DNA from 4 places in the Allobosea sp. BE125 genome. Region 3 is predicted to be linked to each of the others. Evidence: predicted binding sites of a transcription regulator. Region 3 holds the regulator's gene; each other region holds the start of a gene.
What was found. The regulator LexA, encoded in region 3, represses DNA repair genes until DNA is damaged. The targets are predictions, from matches to a motif close to TGTTCNNNNTGTGTTCNG.
Positions count from the first base shown of each region.

Region 1: the regulator LexA is predicted to act here: its motif matches at 1,750-1,767, upstream of J2Y55_RS24165 (DNA recombination protein RmuC).
Region 2: the regulator LexA is predicted to act here: its motif matches at 2,033-2,050, upstream of J2Y55_RS15850 (DUF763 domain-containing protein).
Region 4: the regulator LexA is predicted to act here: its motif matches at 1,129-1,146, upstream of J2Y55_RS11525 (PA0069 family radical SAM protein).

Region 1 covers NZ_JAVDTY010000012.1:178,779-182,391, reverse strand. The annotation lists gene J2Y55_RS24170 (alpha/beta fold hydrolase) at 1-486, shown strand, start outside; gene J2Y55_RS24165 (DNA recombination protein RmuC) at 531-1,718, opposite strand; gene J2Y55_RS24160 (peptide deformylase) at 1,833-2,354, shown strand; gene fmt (methionyl-tRNA formyltransferase) at 2,389-3,318, shown strand; gene truA (tRNA pseudouridine(38-40) synthase TruA) at 3,454-3,613, shown strand, end outside.
Region 2 covers NZ_JAVDTY010000006.1:245,925-249,537, forward strand. The annotation lists gene J2Y55_RS15840 (ATP-dependent helicase) at 1-164, shown strand, start outside; gene J2Y55_RS15845 (hypothetical protein) at 438-659, shown strand; gene J2Y55_RS15850 (DUF763 domain-containing protein) at 741-2,021, opposite strand; gene J2Y55_RS15855 (DUF3008 family protein) at 2,265-2,453, shown strand; gene J2Y55_RS15860 (hypothetical protein) at 2,487-2,795, shown strand; gene J2Y55_RS15865 (DUF1028 domain-containing protein) at 2,974-3,613, opposite strand, start outside.
Region 3 covers NZ_JAVDTY010000002.1:121,359-124,971, forward strand. The annotation lists gene J2Y55_RS05870 (molybdopterin molybdotransferase MoeA) at 1-1,108, shown strand, start outside; gene lexA (transcriptional repressor LexA) at 1,243-1,962, shown strand; gene J2Y55_RS05880 (ComEC/Rec2 family competence protein) at 1,956-3,613, opposite strand, start outside.
Region 4 covers NZ_JAVDTY010000004.1:152,216-155,828, reverse strand. The annotation lists gene J2Y55_RS11535 (TetR/AcrR family transcriptional regulator) at 1-532, shown strand, start outside; gene J2Y55_RS11530 (glycosyltransferase family A protein) at 587-1,075, opposite strand; gene J2Y55_RS11525 (PA0069 family radical SAM protein) at 1,319-2,404, shown strand; gene rnhB (ribonuclease HII) at 2,597-3,208, shown strand; gene J2Y55_RS11515 (site-specific DNA-methyltransferase) at 3,403-3,613, shown strand, end outside.

The sequences.
Region 1 (3,613 bases), on a different contig from region 3:
GACTGGCAGGCAAAGGGCGTTCCCTATGCCACGCTCGACGCAGCCTTTCAGGGCGAGCTGAAGGCGAGCTTCGAGAGCATCAAGGCCTATCAGCAGCGCTTCTATTACAACGGCAACTGGAAGCCCGAATACGACCAATGGGTCGCGATGCTCGCGGGGATGTATGCCGGCGACGGCAAGCAGGCGGTCGCCTGGAACCAGGCGCAGACCTCGGACATGGTCTTCACCCAGCCGGTCGTCCAGGAATTCCCGAATATTCAGGTGCCGACGACCCTGATGATCGGCGGCAAGGACCGCACCGCTCCGGGAGCCAACCGCGCCTCACCCGAGTTGCAGAAGACGCTCGGCCTCTATCAACAGCTTGGACGGGAGGCGGCCAAGTCCATTCCCAATGCGCGGCTCGTCGAATTCCCCGAACTCGGCCACTCCCCGCAGGTCGAGGCGCCCGAGGAGTTCCACAAGGCGCTGCTCCAAGTGCTCAAGTAAGAAGTTGCTCAAGTAAGGGTCAGAGCGCCGGCGAGGCGCCAGGCTCACTCCGCCGCGGCCTTCAGCGCCAGCCCCTTGGCGAAGGGCAGCGCCGGCTCGGCTGTCTTGGCGTCGTCGAACTCAAGCGCGCCGATCCTCTCGCCGCGGCTGGCGATCTTGCCGGCCGAGGTGCGGATACCGGAGACATCCTCCTGGGCCTGGCGGAAATGCTGGTCGAGTTTTTCGGCCCGGTCGCCGAGGCGGCGCACATCGACGAGCAGCTTGCCGACCTCGGACTGGATGACCTGGGCCTCCTCGCGCATGCGGGCGTCGCGCACCAGCGACTGCATCAGCTGGATCGCGAGCGCCAGCAGCGAGGGCGAGACGATCATGATCCGGGCGCGATGCGCCTTCTGGATCACGTCGTCGAAATGCTCGTGCAGATCGGCATAGATCGATTCGGACGGCACGAAGAGCAGGGCCAGGTCCTGGGTCTCGCCCGGCAGGAAGTAACGCTCGGCGATGTCCTTCACATGCACGCCGACATCGTTGCGCACGCGCACGCCTGCGGCCTTCTTCGCCTCGTCGCCGCGCGCCTCGCGCAGCAAGGTGAAGCTTTCCAGCGGGAATTTCGCGTCGATCACCAGGCCGCGCCCGTCACCGGGCAGGGTCACCATGCAGTCGGGCCGCTTGCCGTTGGAGAGCTGGGGCTGGAAGGCGAAGAAGGCGGCGGGCAGCCCGTCGCGGATGATCGCCTCCATGCGGCCCTGGCCATAGGCGCCGCGCGCCTGCTTGTTGGAGAGCACGTCCTTCAGCGTCACCACTTCGGAGGTCAGGTCGGTCAGGTTCTTCTGGGCGGAGTCGATGACGGCGAGCCGCTCCTGCAATTTGCCGAGGCTCTCGGAGGTCTGGCGGACATTCTGCTCCAGCCCGGCGCCGACCTGCTGGCGCAAGCCATCCATCCGCTCGGCGACGAGGCGGGCGAGATCGCCCTGCCGCGTCGAGAGGATCTCGGCCATCGACTGCAGGCGACCTGACAGCTCCGCCTGGTTGCGGTTCATTTCGGCGACCTTGTCGTCCATCTCGCGGGCGCGCTCAGCCGCCATCGCGGCCTCGAGCGCGCGCCGCGAGGCGCCGCGCCAGGACGAGATGACGACCAGCACGAGCAGCAGGAGACTCAAGCCCGCGAAGCCGAGCGCGGCCTCGGCCCAGGTCACGGGGCGGTCGAGCAGGATGAAGGCGATCTCTTTCATCGGAACAGCCTAGCAGATTTAGGGGATAATTTCGAACGAAAGCGGAACAGTTTGACCGCCCGCGCACAAGTGCTTATGTCGCGGCAACCTCGAAAAATTCCGCGCAGAGCCCCCATGGCCATTCGTCCACTCGTTATCCTGCCCGATTCCGTCCTGCGCCAGGTCTCCGCGCCGGTCGATACGATCACTCCCGAGATCAAGACGCTTGCCGCCGACATGCTGGAGACGATGTATGACGCGCCCGGCATCGGGCTCGCCGCGATCCAGATCGGCGTGCCCAAGCGCATCGTGACGATCGATCTCTCGAAGAGCGATGACGAGGAGAAGGTCCCGATGGTCTTCGTCAATCCGGAGGTGATCTGGACCTCCGAGGAGACGAATGTCCATGAGGAGGGCTGTCTCTCGATCCCCGAATATTACGAGGAGGTCGAAAGGCCCGCTGCGATCAAGCTTCGCTATATGGATCTGGACGGAAAGACCCAGGAGATCGCGGCCGAGGGCCTGCTCGCCACCTGCCTGCAGCATGAGGTCGACCATCTCAATGGCGTGCTGTTCATCGATTATCTGTCGCGGCTGAAGCGTGAGCGTGTGACCAAGCGCTTCGCCAAGGTCGCCAAGCGCGAGAGCGCGGCGTGAGTGCGAAGGCGACGGTTGGGGTCATGTTCAGCGTATGAGTTTGCGCGTCATCTTCATGGGCACGCCCGATTTCGCCGTGCCGACCCTGACCGAGATCATCGGGCAAGGCCACGAGGTCGTGTCCTGCTACACCCGCGCCCCGGCGCAGGCAGGCCGGGGGCTCGATCTCAAGCCCTCGCCGGTGCAGCGCGCCGCCGAGCGCTTCGGCATCCCTGTTTTCACGCCCAAGACCCTGAGGTCGGAGGAGGCCGTCGAGACCATCGCCTCGCATCAGGCGGATGTCGCGGTCGTCGTCGCCTATGGCATGATCCTGCCCCAGGCGATCCTCGATCTGCCGGAGCTCGGCTGCCTGAATCTGCACGCCTCGCTGCTGCCGCGCTGGCGCGGCGCGGCCCCGCTTCAGCGCGCCGTCATGGCCGGCGACGCCGAGAGCGGCGTCTGCGTCATGAAGATGGAAGCGGGCCTCGACACCGGCCCTGTCGGCATGGTTGAGAGCTTGGCGATCGGCCCGGACATGACGGCCGGCGAATTGCACGACCGGCTGGCGCCGCTCGGAGCGGATCTGATGGTGCGCGCGCTGGCGGCACTCGGCCGTGGCGGCTTGCGCTTCACGCCGCAGCCGGAGGAGGGCGTGACCTATGCCGCCAAGATCGGCAATGCCGAGGCGAAGCTGAATTGGGCGCGTCCGGCCAAGCAGGTGCATGACCTCGTGCGCGGTCTCTCGCCTTTTCCCGGCGCCTTCGCCGAGATCGATCTCGGCAAGGGCCCGGAGCGATTGAAGATCTTGCGCACGGCGCTGGCGGGCGGGGCGGCCGAGCCCGGCACCTTGCTCGACGGCGAGGGCACCGTCGCTTGCGCGGAGGGCGCGGTGAGGCTGCTGCAGGTCCAGCGCGCCGGCGGGCGGCCTGTCACCGGGGCGGAATTCCTGCGCGGCGCCAGGTTAGAGCCCGGCGGTAAGCTCTGACATGGCAGCATTTCCCACCACGTCATCGCGGATCGGCGCGGCGGAGCCTGTCCTTGGGCAGGCCGAAGGCCGGACCCAAGGGCCGCTTGCCCGGGATGACGGCGCGCATGATGGTTTGCGGGGCGCTCGATTCTGATGCCGCGCTACAAGCTCGTCATCGAATATGACGGCACGCCGTTCTCGGGCTGGCAGCGCCAGCTCAACGGGCCGTCGGTGCAGCAGAGCGTCGAGGAATCGATCGAAGGCTTCTGCGGTCATGCCGTGCGCCTGCATTGCGCCGGCCGCACCGATGCCG
Region 2 (3,613 bases), on a different contig from region 3:
ACCGCCACGTCTATGCGAATCGGACGCGGTTCATTCCCAACGGGCTGCTCGGGCATTTCGAGCGCTGCGTCTGGCCGCGTGTCGCGACGCTCGACACCGGCCGGACAGCCAGCAATGGGCCGAGGATCGATGTGCGTGCGCAAATGCGAGGCATGTGGCGATAATCGACCGCGCGGATCGCTTGCCGCACTCGAAATTCAAGCCGCCCCAGCAGCCGATTTGGACGATGAGGCGTTTCATGAGCGCCCTGCCGATCTGAAGCCGCTTCCGGTGCCTGGCGGCAAGGCGCAGCCTGCTCCCGAGCCCGAGAAGCCGGCAGCGCCGTCGGCGTGTCTCGCCACCTTGCCGAGAGCGGCGGCATCGCGCTTCCTTCGCCATCGGCGAACGGCGGTGGCGCATGCGCTATCGACGGTCCCGTCACGTTCCGCAACATTGCGATGGCTGACGGGCCCAAGGTCGAGCTCGACAGCGCGGTTACTGTCAGCTGCACCTTTGCACTGGAAGTCCTGGGCTGGCTGCGCGACGATCTGCCCGGCATCATGAGCGGTGAGAACGGCAAGCTGACCGGACTGGCCGGGGTCGGCGGACATGCCTGCTGGCCGCGCAATGGGATGGCAGGGCGCGCCCATCAGCGGACATGCGACCGGCAATGCGATTGATCTCAGCGGCTTTCGTCCGCAGGGCGGCCGCCTTGGGACAGTTTCAAAGGCTCAGTGCGTCTGGCCTTCCGCGCCCGCATGTCACGTCGGGCGCGTTTTCGCCGGAGCATCCGGGGCCGCCTCGGACGCGCGTTGCTCCCAACCAAAGACGCTCCGCCCGCCATACTCGGCCGAACGCCGGCGTTCCTCGGCCACATATCCGCACAGTGTCGGGCCAGTGGCGATCTGCTCCAGCCGGCGGCTCTCGCGGTCGAGCCGGGAGATCGCGGCGAGGCGATCATCCTGCCCTAGCTTTGCCCGATCGACCGCGGATCTCAGCACTGCGATGGTCTGGTCGTAGACCTTGGTGGGCACGGCGAAGGGTTGCCGGTCCTTGCCGCCATGGGCGAGTGAGAAGCGTGCCGGATCGGCGAAGCGACACGGCGTGCCGTGGACCACTTCGGCCACCATCGCAAGCGAGCGCACGGTGCGGGCCCCGACGCCTGGTACGAGGAGCAGCTCAGAGAAATCGGCCGGGGCACTGTCGGCGGCTGCAGCGAGCGCGCCGTGCAGGCGCCGGGCGATCACGTCCTTGGGCCGGACATCGTGATGGGCCGGCATCACCAGATGTGGCAAGGCGAGCTGCGCGGACGACAGCACCGGCGGGACCCGGTCGCGCTCCAATGCGGAAAATTCCCTGACGATGGCGTCGGGCCCGATCTCGCGCAGCATCGCAACCTGGCCGTCGCGGGACGATCTCGCGCGCGCATCGGTGAGATTGATGATGCAGCCCTGGTTCTTGCCATCGATGGCGGCATGGGGCGCCTCGACGAAGCTGCCGAGCCCTTCCGACTGCCAGTGATAGCGCCGGGCGAGGCCGCCATCGCCGTTCATGCCTTGCTGCACCACGACCCATTGGCCATCATCGGTGACGAAGAAGCCGTGCAGATAAAGGTCGAAACCATCCTGCACGGCGGCGCTGTCGACCTTGGCGACGAGGCGGCTTGCCTTTGCCAGCGCATGCCCGTCGAAGCCGACCCGGGCGCCGATCCGCTCCAGTTCTGCGGGCGTCTGCCGCGAATGGCTGCCTCGCCCACCGCACACATGCAGGCCGAGCTCGCCCGAGAGCGGTGCCAGTCCGCGCTTCAATGCGCCGATGACGCTCGTGGTGATGCCCGAAGAGTGCCAGTCCATGCCCATCACCGCACCGAAGGACTGGAACCAGAAGGGATGCGCCAGACGCCGCAGCAACTCGTCCCGGCCATAATGATGGATGATCGCCTCGCAGATGACGGCGCCGAGTCGCGTCATGCGCTGGGCGAGCCAGGCCGGCACCCGGCCGTGATGCAAAGGCAGATCGGCACTGCCGGAGCGACGCGTCATGCCAGTTCTTTTAGAACGAAACGGGAACTTTGCATAGCGCAATTCGGCGGATGCCGCCAAGAGCGCATCATTGGTCTGTCGCACGTCAACGCGACCTGGGCGCATCGCCATTCCGCATGTGTGGAGGTGGCGGCACTACGCTGATGACGGCCGAGGGGGGTGAGCCGATCGCGCGGGAACGTCTCGGCGGTTGGCCGGTTTAGGACATGCCGTTTGAGAGTGGCTTTATTCGAGGAGGCGGACATGCCGGCGAAATCAGCAGCTCAGCAAAAGGCGGCAGGCGCCGCCCTGGCCGCCAAGCGCGGCGCGATCAAGAAAAGCAAACTCAAAGGCGCTTCCAAATCGATGGAGAAATCGATGAGTGAACGCGAACTCGACGAGCTCGCCTCGACCAAACGCAAGGGCAAGCCCGAGCATGTGTCGAAATCGTGAGCCCCGTCTCGGTTACGAAGGCCGCAGAATAGCATGTCGGATGGCGCAAGAGAGCTTCGCTTCGCCTTCAAGCGCATCGAGCGGGAACTACCGCACAGGCTGGCGTCATGGATGCGTTGGTTGCGGTATCCCCAATCGCGCTGGGTCAGACTTCCGGCGGGGATTGTCCTGATCTTCGGCGGCATCTTCGCGATCCTTCCGTTCCTGGGATTGTGGATGCTGCCGCTCGGCCTGATGCTGATCGCAGCCGACGTGCCTTTTCTACGGCGGCCGATGGCGCGGCTGACCATGTGGGGTGCGGCCTATCTCGACCGCTACCGCCTACGACGGGCAAAGCGATAGCGGCTGGACGGGTACGTCCGTTTTCCGGAGCGATCGCATCCGCGACCGCCTCTTTGCTTGCGCCCGCGCAGGAGCGTCATGACCTGGATGAAGGCCGCAAGACGAAGCAGATGAGCCGGCATTTCGGTGACGATGACCTCCAGCGCTAGGCCGCAACGGGGGTGGGCAACGGACGCCTTCAGGGTTGTGATCGGCGGCTATTCCGGATGTCGGGCGTTCCAGGCCTCGGCATATTCGGCGCACATCCGATTGACGGCGTCCCGGTCCGTGACGCCGGCCGGCTTCGCGCGGGAGGGCAGGCGGTTTGAAACGGCGCATAGCCTTGATGCGCCAGCCGCCAGAGCCGCCTAAGCTCCTTCAGGGGCTCGGAATGGTCGTCGACACGCAGATCGAAGCTCGCAAACGGGGCATCGCTCCAGATGCGGATGGCGCAGGACTGACGCCCGCGGCTGTCGCCGCCCGCGCATTCGCCGGCTTCCATCGCGACGATGAGGCGCTCGTCGAAATCGAGTGCGGACGCCGCGAGATAGGCGTTAAGCGTCGCTTCGACGACCTGCGGCCCTGCCAGCACGTTCCCCGCGACGGAGACGTTGGGAGCGCTGACGCTGCCGCTCCATGCGATGCAGGCCGCGCCGGTATGGCAGGCCGCGCTGCCCGTGCGATCGATCACATGCACTTGCCTGTGATCGCGCCCTTCATCAGCCGCCGCCAGGGCACAGACGATATCCTGGGAAGAACAGCCTTCCCCAAGCATCCTCAGGCCGTCGACGCCGAAGAACGGATTTGCGAAAGCCTGCGTCGCGATCGCGCCGGTTCGA
Region 3 (3,613 bases):
TTTGGGCGCCGATATCGTCGCGCTCAGGACGCAGCCGCCTTTCGCCAATTCCGCCATGGATGGCTACGCGGCCCGAGCCATAGATCTTACGCCGGCAAATGAGCTGCGTGTCATCGGCGAATCGGCGGCCGGGCGCGCCTTTGCAGGGACGGTCGGCGCCGGCGAGGCAATTCGCATCTTCACCGGCGCGCCTATGCCCGACGGTGCCGATACGATCCTGATCCAGGAGAATGCCGACGGTGTCGGCAGCGCGGTCATCCGCGTCCGCGAAGGGGCTGAGCCGGGGCGTTTCGTCCGCCCCGCCGGGCTCGATTTCCGCAAAGGCGACCTCCTCCTCCCGGCGGGACGCCGGCTCGACAGTGCTGCACTCGGCCTCGCGGCAGCAGCCGGACACCCTGCCCTGCCGGTTCGACGCAAGCCTCTGGTCGCGATCCTGGCGACCGGAGACGAGCTCGTCCTGCCGGGCGAAACGGTCGGGCCCGACCAGATCGTCGCCTCGAACAGCTATTCCTTGGCGGCGATCGTCGAGGAGCTCGGCGGAACGGCCTTCGATCTCGGCATCGCGCGCGACAATCATCCTGATCTCGCCGCCAAGATCGAGCGGGCGCGAGCAGCCGGCGCTGACGTGCTGATCACGCTCGGCGGCGCTTCGGTCGGGGCGCATGACCTTGTGCAGGAGGCCTTGAAGCGCCAGGGCATGGAGCTCGGCTTCTGGAAGATCGCGATGCGGCCGGGCAAGCCGATGATGATGGGACGGCTCGGGGCCATGGTCGCCGTAGGCTTGCCCGGTAACCCGGTCTCGTCGATCGTCTGCGGGCATCTGTTCGTGGCACCGCTGATCGAGGCGCTGCTCGGCATGCCCGATCCCGCGCGCGACCGCAGCGAGCCGGCGATCCTCGGAATCGATATGCCGGCTAATGATGAACGCGAGGATTATCTGCGCGCCGATCTTCAGCACATCGAGGCCGGTTGGCTCGCCAGCCCCTTCGCCAAGCAGGATTCCTCGATGCTGGGCAATCTGGCACGTGCTCGGGCGCTGGTCATTCGCCCGGCCCATGCAAAGCCGGCAAAAGAAGGCGCGCCCTGCCGGATCATCCGCCTCCGCTAGAGAAAGCGTTATCCGATCGGGTTGCGATGCAATCTGATCGGGTCCGGCTCTGGACTTGCTTGCGGAACACAACACGAACGTGTATGATGTTCGTGATTTGTTTCGAATTCGCGCCGCGGGCGCTGGCGGGGACCATGCTGACACGCAAACAATTCGAATTGCTCCGCTTCATCCAGGAACGCCTGCGTGAAAGCGGCGTGCCGCCCTCCTTCGACGAGATGAAGGACGCGCTCGATCTCCGCTCGAAATCCGGCATTCATCGCCTGATCATGGCGTTGGAGGAACGCGGCTTCATTCGCCGGCTGCCCAATCGCGCCCGCGCGTTGGAGGTGATCAAGCTTCCCGATGGCGTCGGCATGCCACAGGGCGGGCGGGCGCGCTTCAGCCCCTCCATCGTGCAAGGCGGGCTTGGCCAGGGCGGCGGCCTCGGCAAGGCGCGCCCGGCGCCCAGTCCCGAAGAGGATGCGCGGGCCACGATCGCAATTCCGGTGATGGGGCGGATCGCCGCCGGCACGCCGATCTCGGCGATCCAGAGCCGCAGCCATAGTGTCGCGCTGCCGGCGGACATGCTCGGCACCGGTGAACATTTTGCGCTTGAGGTGCGTGGCGATTCGATGGTCGATGCCGGCATTCTCGACGGCGACACCGTCGTCATCCGCCGGCAGGACACGGCCAATACCGGCGACATCATCGTGGCGCTGATCGATGACGAGGAGGCGACGCTGAAGCGCCTGCGCAAACGTGGCTCGTCAATCGCGCTTGAAGCCGCAAACCCGGCTTATGAAACCCGTGTGCTCGGCCCCGATCGGGTCAAGATCCAGGGCCGGTTGGTCAATCTGATGCGGCGCTACTGAAGCCGATCGGGCTCGGCTGCCACATCACCCGTATCGTTCCTCTCCGGCTGCCGCGTCGGGGGCGGCTGCGCGGGCCTTGGGCTTGTCACCGCGCGCTTGCGCATCCAAGGGCGATCGGCATCCTTCCGTTCTGCCTGGACCATACGCCAGCCGCCTGCAGTGCCGATGAGGGAGGTCGCGCCGTCGCGGCTCAGGGCCGTCCGGTCGACCAGCTTCGCTGCGCAGGGAGCCGACCAGGGTATCGGCGTGACGACGAGATCGGCGCGCAGGCAATCCTCGATGACGGCGAGCCGGTCTTTCGCATAGGCGATGCGGCGGCCATTGCGGGCAGTGACGACACAGCCTTGCGTATCGCAAGCCGCATTCTGGCGCAGGCTCGCATCCGTGGGCTGCCGCCCATCGCCATCGGCGGTGAGCCATTGTTGCAGCACGAAGCTGCTTGGCCGGCCGGCCAGAATGAAACGGTCGTCGGCTCCGCGCACGACGAGACCGGAACCGTCGCGTTCGATGACGATATCCGGCCGGTCCGGCTTGGCCGCAACCGTGACACCCATCACCAGCGGCACGATGGCGAGCAGCCGAAGCTTCGTGCTCCACAGCGTCAGCCAGAGCAATGTCATGGCGAGGCAGACCAGCGCGGCCTCGCCGAAGGCGGGAATGATCAGCGTCGAATGGTCGATCGCCGCGACCCAGTGGGCCAGCCGCAGCACCACCTCGGAGGCGGCGCCCATCAGCCACCAGGCCGGCCAGTCGAGGCCGAAGGGGTAGACCAGCACTCCGAACACCGCAGCCGGCATGACGAACAGCGAGACGAAGGGCAAGGCGAGCGCATTGCCGAGCAGCCCGAACGGATTGAAGGTCTGGAAATGATAGGCGCCGAACGGAGCCGTCGCCGCCGTCGCCAGCAGGGTCGTGATGACGGTGCCGCTGGCGGCGATCCAGAGTGGGCGCAGCGGCCAGGGCCATGGCGATGGCGGCGCGGTCTGATTGCGTTCCTCCCAGCGCTCGGCAAAGGCGATGAGCGCCGCGACCGCCCCGAACGACATCTGGAAGCTCGGCCCGAGCAGCGCCTCGGGCTCGCGCAGCAAGACGATGATGGCCGCCAAGGCAAGGTTGCGCATGCTCAGCGCCGGGCGGTCGATCAGGATTGCGCCGAGCATCACCAGCGTCATGATCAATGACCTGACGGTTGCGACGTCGGAGCCGGAGAAGATGCAATAGGCGGTTGCTCCGACCATGGCGGCAACGGCGGCAATCTTCTTGAGCGGCCAATGCAAGGCCAGCGTCTGCGAGAGCGCCAGCAGCGCCCGCACCAGCCAGAGGATCGTACCGGCGGCGAGCACCATGTGCAGGCCCGAAATCGAGACGACGTGGTAGATACCCGCCGCGCGCAGATCGGCATTGGTCGTTTCCGTGATCAGGCCACGCTTGCCGGTCACCAGCGCCGCCGCCATCGCACCGGCCTGCCCGCCACCGACGCTGGCGATGCGGGCGGTCAGGGCGTTGCGGGCGCGGTCGATCAGCACGGCTCTTGCGAGCTCGGGTGGAGGCGGGCCGGGCGCCGGCGTCAGCATGATCTTGCCGGGGATATTGCCGACCGCGCCGATGCCGCGAAAGAACGCGTCGCGGCCGAAATCATAGCCGCCCGGTC
Region 4 (3,613 bases), on a different contig from region 3:
TGTCAGCATTCGCCTGTTTCTTGAGAACGGGTACGACGCTACGACGCTCGCCGAAATCGCTTATTCTTCGGGTATTTCCAGAAGGCACCTGTTCAATTATTTCGACAGCAAGGACGAAATCCTGTTTTCGCACCTGCGCGAATATTATGAGATGATCGCCGAATCCATTGCCCGAGGCTCCCCTGGCGAACCCGCCATGGAGGTCGTGCGCAAGGCGATTCTTTCAAACCTGGCGCGCTTCGATGCGGAGAGAACGCTCGCGATCGCGAAAATCATGAAGAACAATACGGCACTCCAGAGCAAGAATCGCGCGAATGAAATCAATCTTGAAAAGGCTATCCTGAGAGGCCTGTCGACTTTGTGGCCAGATAGAGAGTCTCATGATCGGCTATTATTTGCTTCTATATTGTCATCTGGCGCGATCCGCTTTGCCACACACATCTGGCTGCGAGATGAAAACGAGATGAAGCTCGCAGATTGTGTGGCCGACGCCTTTGATCGGATGATGTTCGAGATTCAATGCACCCAGTGAATTGAATTTCAGATCGAGGCGACGCTGACCCATTGCTCGCCCCGCGGCAAGCGTTCAGGCGCCCGCCCGTTCCCGCCGCACCGACAGGCGACGCGGCGCTCCGCCAAGCCTGCCCGCAAGGACGAGGCCCTTGGGCACGACGAGGCCGGCACGCAGCCGACGCGCGCCGAAGGAGATCGCCGCGCGCTCGCGCAGCGAACCGGCGACGCCGCGCAAGGGGATCAAGGCGGGACTGTCGGGTGCAAGCATGAGATGCCGGTCGACGACCTGGGCCCAATGCGACTGGGGCGCATCGCCCGCATCGAGCAAGACCAGCCAGTCCCCACGCGCCTGCGCCGCGCCGAGATGCCAGCCCTCCGCGGCGCCCGTGCGCAGATAGCTCGCGCCGGTGGCGTCGGCCAATCGCTCGACATCGCGACTACCACCCGCATCGACCACCACCGCATGGCCCAGGAATCCATCGGCGACAGCGGGAATGAGGACCGCGAAGGTCGCGGCAAGCAGGCTGGGAGGGCCGTCGGCCCGGATCACGGCTGTGAGCATGCGCAAATCCATATGACGCAGCGCAACATGTCGCAATCCTGTCACTTGCAATCTGTTCCCTATATGTTCACATTGGAAACATAGAAACATGTCGATTCCCGGCAGTTTCCAGGACGGTTCAGCGTCATGCGCCAAGCCACGCCCTCTGCGAGACCCTCTTCGCGGCCGATTCCGGCCCAGCCGCTCAAGCGGCATGACAGCGAGCCGGCCTCGGTTTCCGCGCGCGTCGCACCGCTCGATCCGATGGCCTATGCCGGGCATCGGATCGACCCGGAACGCCGGCGCGGGCGCGGCGCCACGATCAATCCGGGCGGGCGCTTCGAGGCCGAGCAACGCGTCCTCGAGGATGACGGCTGGGGCACGCTCGGCGAATTGCCGGCCTTCAAGACCGAGGTCTCGATCGAGAAGCCGCGCACGATCATTACCAGGAACGACTCCCCTGATATTTCCTTCGACCGCTCGATCAATCCCTATCGCGGCTGCGAGCATGGCTGCGTCTATTGCTTCGCGCGGCCGAGCCACGCCTATCTCGGCCTGTCGCCGGGGCTCGACTTCGAGAGCAAGCTGACAGCCAAGCCCGATGCGGCGATCCTGCTGGAGAAGGAGCTCAGCGCGGCTTCCTACCAGCCGCGCACCATCGCGATCGGCACCAATACCGACGCCTATCAGCCGATCGAGAAGAAGCTGCGGATCATGCGCTCGATCCTCGAGGTGCTGGCGAAGTTCAACCACCCGGTCGGGATCGTGACGAAATCGGCGCTGGTCCAGCGCGACATCGACATATTGGCGCCGATGGCCGCGAAAGGTCTCGCCAAGGTCGCGATCTCGCTGACCACGCTCGACCCCAAGATCGCCCGCACGATGGAGCCGCGCGCCGCCTCCCCGGCCAAACGCCTGGAGACGATCAAGGCTTTGTCGGAGGCCGGCATCCCGGTCACGGTCCTGGTCGCGCCGATCATCCCGGCGATCAACGAACATGAGATCGAGCGCATTCTCGATGCCGCCAGGGCCGCCGGCGCGCGCGAAGCAGGCTATGTCTTGCTGCGCCTGCCGCTGGAGGTGAAGGATCTGGTGCAGGACTGGCTGCTGACACACCATCCCGACAAATTGCGCCATGTCGTCTCGCTGATCCGCTCGACGCGCGGCGGCAAGGATTACGACCCGGCCTGGGGCCAGCGTCAGGTCGGCTCGGGGCCTTATGCCTGGATGATCGGGCGGCGCTTCGAGATGGCGGCCGAGCGGCTCGGCTTCAACGCGACGCGCCTGCGATTGCGCAACGACCTGTTCCTGAAGCCCGAGAAGGAAAAGGCGCAGCTGAGTTTGTTCTGAAGAGCCCGCAAAACCGCATCGTCATGCTCGCCCTTGTGGCGGGCATCCACGTCTTGAACACGCCCTCACTGAGGGAAGACGTGGATCGCCGAGACAAGCCCGACCATGACGGGGAACACACTGGCCGGGATGACGTGGACAGCCATGCCGAGAGCATGGCCGGCCGGCACCGCATGTTGCATAAGGCGCGGCATGAGCGCCGATTTCAGCCGTGAGACGCAAGCCATCGCAACCGGGTTCTGGCCATTGGCCGGGATCGACGAGGTCGGGCGCGGGCCATTGGCCGGACCGGTGGTCGCGGCGGCAGTGATCCTCGACCCTGGGAAGGTTCCCGCCGGGCTCGCCGATTCGAAGGCGCTCAGCGCCACCAGGCGCGAGGCGCTGTTCGACACAATCGCTGGGACGGCGCTGGCGATCGGCATCGCCAGCGTGACCGCAGCCGAGATCGACGCCATCAACATCCGGCAGGCAACGCTGCTGGCGATGAAGCGCGCCGTCGCCGCCCTGCCGCTCGCGCCGCTCAAGGTTCTGGTCGACGGCAACGACCCGCCGTCCCTGCCCTGCCGCTGCGAGGCGATCGTCAAAGGCGACGCGCTCGTCGCCTCGATCGCGGCCGCCTCGATCATCGCCAAGGTGACGCGCGACAGAATGATGGCGCGGCTGGCGCAGCTTTACCCGGCCTATGGCTTCGCCGGGCATGTCGGCTACGGCACGGCGGTCCACCGCGCGGCTATCCAGGAGCACGGCCCCTGCCCTGAGCATCGCTACAGCTTTGCGCCGGTGAAGGGCGTCTGGCAGCGCTGAGGCGAACCGGCCGGAGCCTTGCGCAAATGCGCACGCCATTAACACTCGATTAGGAATTCGGCAGCGGGATCAAGGGACTAGGCAAAAGCTGCAGCCCCAAAACGAGACGCATTTTTTTCATCGCGGAAACCCGGCTTTTACCCTGTCCGAGCAATATCGCGACTGTTCAAGTTGCGTAACGGTCTTGGGGCGTCATGGGTATTTTGCGTACCGGGACCACCAGCGCCGCCGTCCGGATTCAAGTTCCGCGTACCGGACGGCCCGCGCTGCAGTCACCGATCAAGGCTCCACGGCTCGAGGCGGCCGGCCTTCCTCTCGAACTCCCTCTCGATCAGGTGCTCGTCGGCGACTGTGTCGCCGCGCTCGAGCGCCTGCCCCCGGCCAGCGTCGACCTCGTCTTCGCCG